3 regions of the Streptomyces sp. NPDC006655 genome follow, and region 1 is predicted to be linked to each of the others. Evidence: riboswitches for the same ligand, from Rfam matches in the RefSeq annotation. Region 1 holds a riboswitch; each other region holds the start of a gene.
What was found. A riboswitch is a leader RNA that binds a small molecule or an ion and turns the genes downstream of it on or off. The one in region 1 is predicted to bind cobalamin.
Positions count from the first base shown of each region.

Region 2: it holds a riboswitch for cobalamin, as region 1 does, so the genes downstream of both, AB0958_RS21410 (cobalamin biosynthesis protein) here and AB0958_RS13770 (CbtB-domain containing protein) in region 1, are expected to answer to the same signal.
Region 3: it holds a riboswitch for cobalamin, as region 1 does, so the genes downstream of both, AB0958_RS11115 (ABC transporter substrate-binding protein) here and AB0958_RS13770 (CbtB-domain containing protein) in region 1, are expected to answer to the same signal.

Region 1 is NZ_JBEYJU010000019.1:6,375-9,641, reverse strand. It holds gene AB0958_RS13775 (enoyl-CoA hydratase/isomerase family protein) at 1-940, shown strand, start outside; cobalamin riboswitch at 1,044-1,184, shown strand; gene AB0958_RS13770 (CbtB-domain containing protein) at 1,221-1,442, shown strand; gene AB0958_RS13765 (CbtA family protein) at 1,465-2,220, shown strand; gene pgm (phosphoglucomutase (alpha-D-glucose-1,6-bisphosphate-dependent)) at 2,380-3,267, shown strand, end outside.
Region 2 is NZ_JBEYJU010000035.1:31,500-34,766, reverse strand. It holds gene AB0958_RS21420 (inorganic phosphate transporter) at 1-988, shown strand, start outside; gene AB0958_RS21415 (hypothetical protein) at 1,010-1,237, shown strand; cobalamin riboswitch at 1,408-1,550, shown strand; gene AB0958_RS21410 (cobalamin biosynthesis protein) at 1,650-2,609, shown strand; gene AB0958_RS21405 (cobyric acid synthase) at 2,606-3,267, shown strand, end outside.
Region 3 is NZ_JBEYJU010000014.1:44,974-48,240, forward strand. It holds gene AB0958_RS11110 (FAD-dependent oxidoreductase) at 1-1,516, shown strand, start outside; cobalamin riboswitch at 1,548-1,726, shown strand; gene AB0958_RS11115 (ABC transporter substrate-binding protein) at 1,781-2,830, shown strand; gene AB0958_RS11120 (iron chelate uptake ABC transporter family permease subunit) at 2,827-3,267, shown strand, end outside.

The DNA of each region.
Region 1 (3,267 bases):
CGCCGAGGCCCTGACGGACTGGGAGCACGACCCCGCCGTCGAGACCGTCGTCATCACCGGGGCGGGGGAGCGCGGCCTGTGCGCGGGCGGCGACATCCGCGCCGTCCACGACGACGCCCACGACGGCGACGGCACCGCCGCGGCCGCGTTCTGGCGCGACGAGTACCACCTCAACGCCCGGATCGCCCGCTACCCCAAGCCGTACGTCGCCGTCATGGACGGCATCGTCATGGGCGGCGGGGTGGGGATCTCCGCGCACGGCGGGGTCCGGATCGTCACGGAGCGGTCCCGGATCGCCATGCCGGAGACCGGCATCGGCTTCGTCCCCGACGTGGGCGGCACGTACCTGCTCAGCCGGGCCCCCGGCGAACTGGGCACCCATCTCGCCCTGACCGGGGCCGGGATCGGCGCCGCCGACGCCGTGCTGTGCGGACTCGCCGACCACCACCTGCCGTCCGGCGCGCTCCGGGCGTTCGTCGCCGACCTCGCCGAACTGCCCGTCCCCGAGGCGGTCGCCCGCCACGCACGGCCCGCGACCGAAGGGGAACTGGCCGGTCACCGGAGCTGGATCGACGCCTGCTACGCCGCCGACACCGTCGAGGAGATTGTCCGCCGGCTGCTCGCACACGGCGACGCGACGGCGAAGGAGACGGCGCACACCCTGCTCGGCAGGTCCCCGACGGCCCTCAAGGTCACCCTCCGGGCAGTTCGCGGCGCCCGGCGACTGGACACCCTGGAGCAGGTGCTGGACCAGGAGTACCGCGTCTCCTGCGCCACCCTGACCACCCCTGACCTGGTGGAGGGCATTCGCGCCCAGGTCGTCGACAAGGACCGCGCCCCCCGCTGGTCCCCGGCCACCCTCGACGAGGTCGCCGAGGCCGACGTCGACCGCTTCTTCGCGCCGCTCGGCGCCCGCGAACTGGGCCTGGCCCGGCCCTGAAAGGCCGCCGACGGGACCGCGGCGGGCGGCGGCCGGTCCCGCCCGTCCACCGCGCACCGGGCGCGAGAGGAAGATCACGCCCGGTGAGGCGGTCTTGGCCGGACCTCCGGCACGCGGTACGGTCTGTCCGGTATCGACGACGGCGAGACGGAAGCCGGTGGGAATCCGGCACGGTCGCGCCACTGTATGCAAGAGCTCTCGGGCCCTTGCGAGTCAGACCCGTGGCTGTCGTCCTGTGCACCACCGAGATGGGACGCGAACTCCCAGAGGAGGTTCTGCCATGGCGCAGACCGTCGCCCAGCCGACCGCCACCACCCCCGTCGTCCCCGCCAAGCTGCCGCTGTCCGCGATAGCCCCCTGGGCGGTCTTCTTCGGCATCCTGATGCTGGTCCTGCTCTACTTCGTCGGCGCCGAGCAGGGCGCCACCTCCGTGTTCAGCGGCACGGACGTCCACGAGTGGGTGCACGACGCCCGCCACCTGCTCGGCTTCCCCTGCCACTGACGCGAGGGACGCCGTTCAACCCATGAATTCCGCAACGGTACGAAACCTCCTGGTGCGGGGCATGCTCGCCGGTCTCGCCGCCGGCCTGCTCGCCCTGGTGGTCGCCTACCTCCTCGGCGAGCCCGACGTCGACAAGGCGATCAGCTTCGAGGACGCCCACGCGCACGAGCACGAGATGGCCGTCGTCTCCCGCTCCCTCCAGTCCACCGCGGGCCTCGCCACCGGTGTCCTGGTGTACGGGGTCGCCTTCGGCGGCATCGCGGCCCTCGCCTACTGCTTCGCCCTCGGCCGCGTCGGCCGGTTCGGTCCGCGGGCGACCGCCCTGCTGCTGTCCGGCTGCGCGCTGCTCACCGTGTACGTGGTGCCGTTCCTGAAGTACCCGGCCAACCCGCCGTCGGTGGGCGCAGCGGACACCATCGGCAAGCGCACCACGCTGTACTTCCTGATGATGCTGCTCAGCGTGTTGCTGGCGGTCGCCGCCACCCTCCTCGGCAAGCGCCTGCGGGCGAGCCTCGGCACCTGGTGGGCGACCGTGGCCGCGGTGACCGCGTTCGCCGTCGTGATCGGGCTCGCGTACCAGTTCCTGCCGGTGGTCAACGAGGTCCCGAAGGACTTCCCGGCCACCCTGCTGTGGCGGTTCCGGCTCTCGGCGCTCGCCATCCAGGTGGTGCTGTGGAGCGGATTCGGCCTGCTGTTCGGCGAGCTGGCCGAGCGGCAGCTCAACCCGAAGCCCGCGAAGGCCACGGCCGTCCGGCGTTCCGTGCCCGCCGCGCACTGACCGACCCACGGGACGCGAGGGCCTCCGGCACCGTCCGGAGGCCCTCGCGCGTTCGGCGCACCGGCCGGCGCCGAAACGGCCCCGCACTCGTGTGTGTCGCCGCTGACAAGGGAAGATGGGCGGTGAGTGATCGAGCAACGACAGCGGAGGAATGGACTCATGCCGCATGAGCGAGCGGGCCGGCCGGCGGCTCCGGAGGACCTCGTCGACGTGGCCCGGCTGGTCACGGCCTACTACGCGCTGCACCCCGACCCGTCCGACCCCGCCCAGCGGGTGGCGTTCGGCACCTCGGGACACCGCGGGTCGTCGCTGACGACCGCCTTCAACGAGGACCACATCGCGGCCACCAGCCAGGCCATCTGCGAGTACCGGAGCGGCCAGGGCACCGACGGACCCCTCTTCCTGGGCGCCGACACCCACGCCCTGTCCGAACCCGCCAAGGTCACCGCCCTGGAGGTGTTCGCCGCCAACGGCGTGACCGTCCTGATCGACAGCGCCGACGGCTACACGCCCACCCCGGCCGTCTCGCACGCCATCCTCACCCACAACCGGGGCCGTACCACCGGTCTCGCGGACGGCGTCGTGGTCACCCCCTCGCACAACCCGCCCGCCGACGGCGGCTTCAAGTACAACCCGCCCAGCGGCGGCCCCGCCGCCTCCGACGCCACCTCCTGGATCCAGGACCGCGCCAACCAGATCATCGCGGGCGGCCTGAAGGACGTACGGCGCGTGCCGTACGAGCGTGCGCTCGCCGCGGACACCACCGGCCGGTACGACTTCATGGGCGTCTACGTCGACGACCTGCCCAGCGTCCTCGACCTCGACGCGGTCCGGGCCTCCGAGCTGCGCATCGGCGCCGACCCGCTCGGCGGGGCCTCCGTCGCCTACTGGGGCCGGATCGCCGAACGGCACGGCCTCGACCTCACCGTGGTCAACCCGCACACCGACCCCACCTGGCGGTTCATGACGCTGGACTGGGACGGCAAGATCCGGATGGACTGCTCCTCGCCGTACGCGATGGCCTCGCTGATCGAGAAACGGGACCAG
Region 2 (3,267 bases), on a different contig from region 1:
CTTCGCCGCCCTGGTCGGCGCGATCCTCTGGAACCTGGTGACCTGGCTGGTGGGTCTGCCCTCCAGTTCCTCGCACGCCCTCATGGGCGGTCTGATCGGCGCCACCGTCGCCTCGGCCGGCTTCGGCGCGGTCCACGGCGACGTCCTCGTCACCAAGGTCCTGCTCCCGGCGGTCGCCGCCCCCGTGGTCGCGGGCCTCGCGGCACTGCTCTCCACCCGGCTGTCCTACACGCTCTCGAAGAACGCCGAGGACGAGGCCACCCGCAAGGGCTACCGCGCCGGCCAGATCGCCTCCGCCGGCCTGGTCTCGCTCGCCCACGGCACCAACGACGCGCAGAAGACGATGGGCATCATCACCCTCGCGCTCGTCGCGGGCGGTTCCATCGCCCCCGGCTCCAACCCTCCCACCTGGGTCATCCTCTCCGCCGGCCTCGCCATCGCGCTCGGCACCTACATCGGCGGCTGGCGGATCATCCGCACCATGGGCACGGGCCTGACGGACCTCCAGCCGCAGCAGGGCTTCGCCGCCCAGACCAGCGCGGCCACCGCCATCCTGGCCTCCTCCCACCTCGGCTTCTCCCTCTCCACCACGCACGTCGTCTCCGGTTCCGTGATGGGCGCAGGTCTGGGCCGCAAGGGCGGCACCGTCCGCTGGTCCACCGCGACCCGCATGGTCGTCGCCTGGGTGCTCACCCTCCCGGCCGCCGCGCTGGTCGGCGCGCTCGCCGAGTCCGTGACGGACCTCGGTGACGGGGGCACGGCCGCCGTCGCCGTCTTCCTGGTGGCCGCGAGCGCCGCGATCTGGAAGCTCTCCCGCCGCGAGGTCGTGGACAGCGGCAACGTCGTCGGCACCGAGGAGCCGGCCGGGGTCGTGACCACGGCGATCGCCGCCGTCACCCCGCCGCCCGCGGGCACGGTGACCGAGGGCCTCACCGCCACCATCCCCTCCCCCGCCGCTCCCGCGACCGACCCGGCCGCCACCGTCTGACCCCGAGGAACACAACCCGACATGAACATCGACTGGGCAGCCATCGGCTCCGTCTTCGGCGTCAGCCTCGTGGCCACCGTGGGTCTCGTGACCCTCTTCACCCTCGGCATCAAGGGCCTCTCCGCCCGCGAACGAGCCACCGCGCAGGGCAACTCCGCGACCCTGGCCGCGACCGCCGCCTGCCTCTGCTTCGCGGCCTGCACCGCGGCCGTGGCGTACGGCATCCACCTGATCGTGGCGAAGGCCTGAGCCGCGACCGCACCGATCCGCACCGATCACGACAGCGGCCCGACCCGAGGCCGCCAGGCTCCGCCCCGATCCGTTCGCGGCGGAGCCTTCCGTCTGCCCCGGGAGCCCCACCGGGCCACCGGTGTGGGCCTTCCCACACACTCCCCGCGCAGGTCAACGGCAAGTTGACGGGTCTTCCGGGGGCGTGGTGGACTGCCGGAGCCATGTACGGCGGCAAGAGAGGAAGCCGGTGTGAATCCGGCGCGGTCCCGCCACTGTCACCGGGGTAGCCATTCCCGGGAGCCAGGAACTCTCACCGCCGGTCTCGTCGAACCAGGGCGTGGACACCCTGAGTGAGGACATATCGCCATGCGCGGCTGCCGACCGAGGTGCAGTAACCGGCTCGTCCCCGACCCCGCGGCCGGCTGAGCCGATGGGTGCCGATCGCGTCTTCGCGTACGGCGCCGCCGCCGGCCTTGTCGGTGATCTGCTGCTCGGCGATCCGCGCCGGGGGCATCCGGTCGCCGCGTTCGGGCGGGCGGCCGGGGCCGTGGAGCGGGTGCTGTGGCGGGACCACCGTGGCTGGGGCGCGCTGCACACCGCCGTGTGCGCGGGCGGCGCCGTGACGCTGGGTGCCGTGGCCCAGCGGGTGGTACGGCCGTCCACCACCGCGTCCGTCGCGCTCACCGCTGCCGCCACCTGGGCCGTCGTCGGGGGCACGTCCCTCGCGCGTGAGGCGCGGGCCGTCGGACGGGCCCTCGAGGCGGGGGACGTCGAGGCGGCCCGGGCCCGGTTGCCCCATCTGTGCGGGCGGGATCCGCAGGCCCTGGACGCCGACGGGATCGCGCGGGCGGTCGTGGAGTCCGTCGCCGAGAACACCAGCGACGCGGTGGTCGGCGCGCTGGTGTGGGGGGCGCTGGGCGGAGTGCCGGGGCTGCTCGGGTTCCGGGCCGTCAACACCCTGGACGCGATGGTCGGCCACAGGTCGGCCCGCCACCTGCGGTACGGATGGGCCTCGGCGCGGCTGGACGACGTGGCCGGATGGCCGGGGGCACGGCTCACCGCCGTACTCGCCGCCGTGGCCGGGAGCGACCCCAGGGGCGCGGTGCGGGCCTGGCGGGCCGACGCGGCGAAGCATCCCAGTCCCAACGCGGGGCCCGTGGAGGCGTCGTTCGCGGGGGCGTTGGGGGTGCGGCTCGGGGGGACGTTGTCGTACGGGGGGCGGGTCGAGCACCGGCCGGTGCTGAACGGGGAGGGGCGAAGCGTGGTGACCGGGGACATCGAGCGGGCCGTGCGGCTGTCACGGCGCGTGGGCTGGCTGGCGCTGGGGGCGAGCGCGGCCGCGGCCCTGCTGCGTGGACGGGTCGCGAGGCGCGCGGGGGGTTCCTGGTGAACGGCGGCGGGCTGCTGGTGGCCGGGACCACCTCCGACGCGGGCAAGAGTGTCGTCACCGCCGGTGTCTGCCGGTGGCTCGTACGACAGGGCGTCAAGGTCGCGCCGTTCAAGGCGCAGAACATGTCCCTGAACTCCTTCGTCACCCGCGAGGGCGCCGAGATCGGGCGGGCGCAGGCCATGCAGGCGCAGGCCTGCCGGATCGAGCCGACCGCGCTGATGAACCCCGTGCTGCTCAAGCCCGGTGGCGAGCGGAGCAGTCAGGTGGTGCTGCTCGGCAAGCCGGTCGGCGAGCTGAGCGCGCGGGGGTATCACGGCGGGCGGCAGCAGAAGCTGCTCGGGACCGTGCTCGACTGCCTTGCCGAGTTGCGGGGCACGTATGACGCGGTGATCTGTGAGGGGGCGGGCAGTCCGGCGGAGATCAACCTGCGCCGGACCGACATCGTGAACATGGGGATCGCGCGCAACGCGCGGCTGCCCGTGCTGGTGGTCGGCGACATCGACCGCGGGGGTGTCTTCGCCTCCTTCTTCGGGACGGTCGCGCTGCTCTCGCCGGAGGACCAGGAACTCGTCGCGGGGTTCCTCGTCAACAAGTTCCGGGGCGACGTCTCCCTGCTGGAGCCCGGCCTCGACATGCTGCACGGGCTGACCGGGCGGCG
Region 3 (3,267 bases), on a different contig from region 1:
CGAACTCGGCCTGCTGCACGGACAAGTGGCCTTCTACACCGCTGTCGCCAGGGAGCCGGGCGAGGTCCTCGTCCTCTCCCTGGACCAGTTGCGCCACCTGGTGTCCCAGGACCCCACCATCGGGGACCTCGTGCTGCGCGCCTGTCTGTGCCGTCGCGCGCTGCTCGTCGGACAGGGCGCCGGCTTCCGCATCATCGGCTCTCGCTACTCGCCCGACACCAGACGGCTGCGCGAGTTCGCCGTCCGCAACCGGCTGCCGCACCGCTGGATCGACCTGGAGACCGACGAGGAGGCCGAGGAACTGCTGCGCCGCTTCGGCGTCGGTCCGGCGGAGACACCACTCGTCATCTGGCGGGACACCACCTTGTTGCGCAACCCGAGCAACGCGGAACTGGCCCGGCTCATCGGCCTGCCGTCCCTGCCCGCCGGAAGCCGACACGGCGACGTCCTCATCGTGGGCTCCGGACCTGCCGGCCTCGCTGCCGCGGTGTACGCCGCCTCCGAAGGTCTGAGCACCACGGTGGCGGAGGCGATGGCCACCGGAGGCCAGGCCGGCACGTCGTCCCGCATCGAGAACCTGCTCGGCTTCCCGTCCGGCATCTCCGGCGCCGAACTCACCGAACGCGCAGTGCTCCAGGCCGAGAAATTCGGCGCCGGGATCAGCCTTCCACTGGAGGCGACCGGTCTGCACCGCAAGGACGACGACCACTACGTCGTGGCGTTCGCCGACGGCAGCGAGATCGCCGCCCGCGCCGTCGTCCTGGCCATGGGTGCCCGTTACCGCCGGCTCCGGGTGCCCGGCATCGAACGCCTGGAGGGAACGAGCGTGCACTACTCGGCGACCGTCTACGAGGCCCAGCAGTGCCGCGCCGACCCGGTGGCCGTCGTCGGCGGAGGCAACTCGGCGGGCCAGGCGGTGCTGTTCCTCGCCGGGTACGCGCCGAAGGTGCACCTGCTGGTCCGAGGAGCGAGCCTGGAGGCCAACATGTCCCGCTACCTCATCGACCAGGTCGAGCGCCATCCGCGGGTGGAGGTCATGCTGCACACCGAGGTCACCGAGGTCATCGGCCAGGAGGTGCTGGAGGAGCTCGACGTGGTCGACAACCGCACGGGCGTGCACCGCCGCCTCGCGGCGCGGAGCCTGTTCGTCTTCACCGGCGCCGAACCTCACACCGAGTGGCTCGCCGGCACCGTCGCCGTCGACTCCCGCGGCTTCGTCCTCACCGGGCCGGAGGCCCAGGAAGCCTGCACCTCTCCCGAGGTGTGGCACGGCCGCGGGCGCCCGTGCATGACCCTCGAGACCAGCCTGCCCGGGGTCTTCGCGGTGGGGGACGTCCGCAGCGGCTCGGTGAAGCGGGTGGCCTCCGCGGCCGGTGAGGGCGCGATGGCCATCCACTTCGTGCACCGGCACCTGGGGCACTCGGCCGTACCCGGCACCACGGGCACACCGGCTGCCACGGGCCACTCGGACGCCTCCCCGCGCCTCCGTCACAAGGAGTCCGCATGGCTCGCATGACCGCACGCACGACGTGACCGTACGACGGACTTGATAGCCTCAGCGGGCCAGTCGAGCCACATCCGAGGCCAGGGAATCCGGTGCGAACCCGGAACTGACGCGCAGCGGTGAGGGGGACGGGCGGGGCACGCAACGCCACTGGGAGACCGGGAAGGCGTCCCGTCCGGACGAACCCGAGTCCGAAGACCTGCTGGCACCTCCGCGCTTCGGCGTGGAGGGACGTCCGTAGGCCAGGCTCCGCGTACGAGCCCCGACCCCAGAGGCATGCCCGTGCTCCGCGCCCCCGCCCTCATCCGCACTCCGGTGTTTCTCCTCACGTCCTCCCTGCTGCTCACCGCCTGCGGCTCCTCCGGTGCCGACAGCGCGAAGTCGGCGAAGACCGCGGCCGCCGGGTACCCGGTGACCCTCGACGACTGCGGCCAGAAGGTCACCCTGACAGCGGCGCCGAAGCGGGCCGTGTCCCTCAACCAGGGCAGCACCGAGATCCTGCTCTCCCTCGGCCTCGCCGACCGCATTGCCGGTACGGCCACGTGGACCGACCCGGTGATGAAGGGCCTGGAGAAGGCGAACGCTTCCGTGCCGCGCCTCGCCGACAACGCGCCCTCCTTCGAGAAGGTCCTGGACGCCGAACCCGACCTCGTCACCGCCTCGTTCGTCTCCACCCTGGGCAAGGGCGGGGTCGCCACCCGCGCGCAGTTCGAGAAGCTGGGCGTGCCCACGTATGTCTCGCCGTCCGACTGCTCGGGCAAGGACAACGACAGCGGCGGCGACGGATCACGCAGCGAGCCGCTCACGCTCGATGTCGTGTACGGCGAGATACGTGACCTGGCACGGGCGTTCGGCGTGGAGGCGCGGGGCGAGAAGCTGGTCGCATCCCTGAAGAAGCGGGTCGGCACGGCCACCGCCGGGCTCAACGGCTCCGACGTCTCGCTCATGTACTGGTTCGCCAACTCCCGGTCGCCCTACCTCGCCGGCTGCTGCGGCGCACCGGGCGCCATCACCCGTGCGGTCGGCGCGAAGAACGCCTTCGCCGACACCCACGACGAATGGCCCCAGAGCAGCTGGGAGACGGTCGCCGACCGCGACCCCGATGTGATCGTGATCGGCGACCTGACCCGCAGGCAGCAGACCGCGGAGACCGCCGCCGCCAAGATCCGCTTCCTGGAGACCAACGCCGCCACCCGCAACCTGACCGCCGTCAAGAAGAAGTGGTACGTCCTGCTGAGCGGACAGGCGATGAACCCGTCCATCCGCACCATCGAGGGGATCGAGAAGGTCGCAGCCGGTCTGCGCGACTTCGGGCTCGCCAAGTGAGCGTGCGTGCCCTGCTGGTGACCGGTGGCGGACTGGCCGCGCTGCTCGCGTCGATCGCCGTGGCTGTGACGATCGGTCCCGCCGACATCTCCACGGCAGACGTCTGGGCGTCCGTCGCGGCCCATCTCGGCCTCGGCGAGAGCACGTTGGCGCCGCTGCGGGACGGCATCGTGTGGAACCTGCGGATGCCGCGCACGCTGCTCGCCGCCGTGTGCGGTGCCGGGCTCGCCGTGTGCGGGGCGGTGATGCAGTCCCTGCTGCGCAATCCGCTCGCCGACCCCTTCGTGCTCGGCGTGTCCTCCGGCGCGTCCACGGGAGCGGTCGCCGTGGTCGTGCTGGGCGTCGGCGGCGGAGTGATCTCCCTGTCGGCAGGCGCCTTCCTCGGCGCGCTGCTCTCCTTCGCCCTGGTGCTGCTGCTCAGCCACACCCTCGGCGGC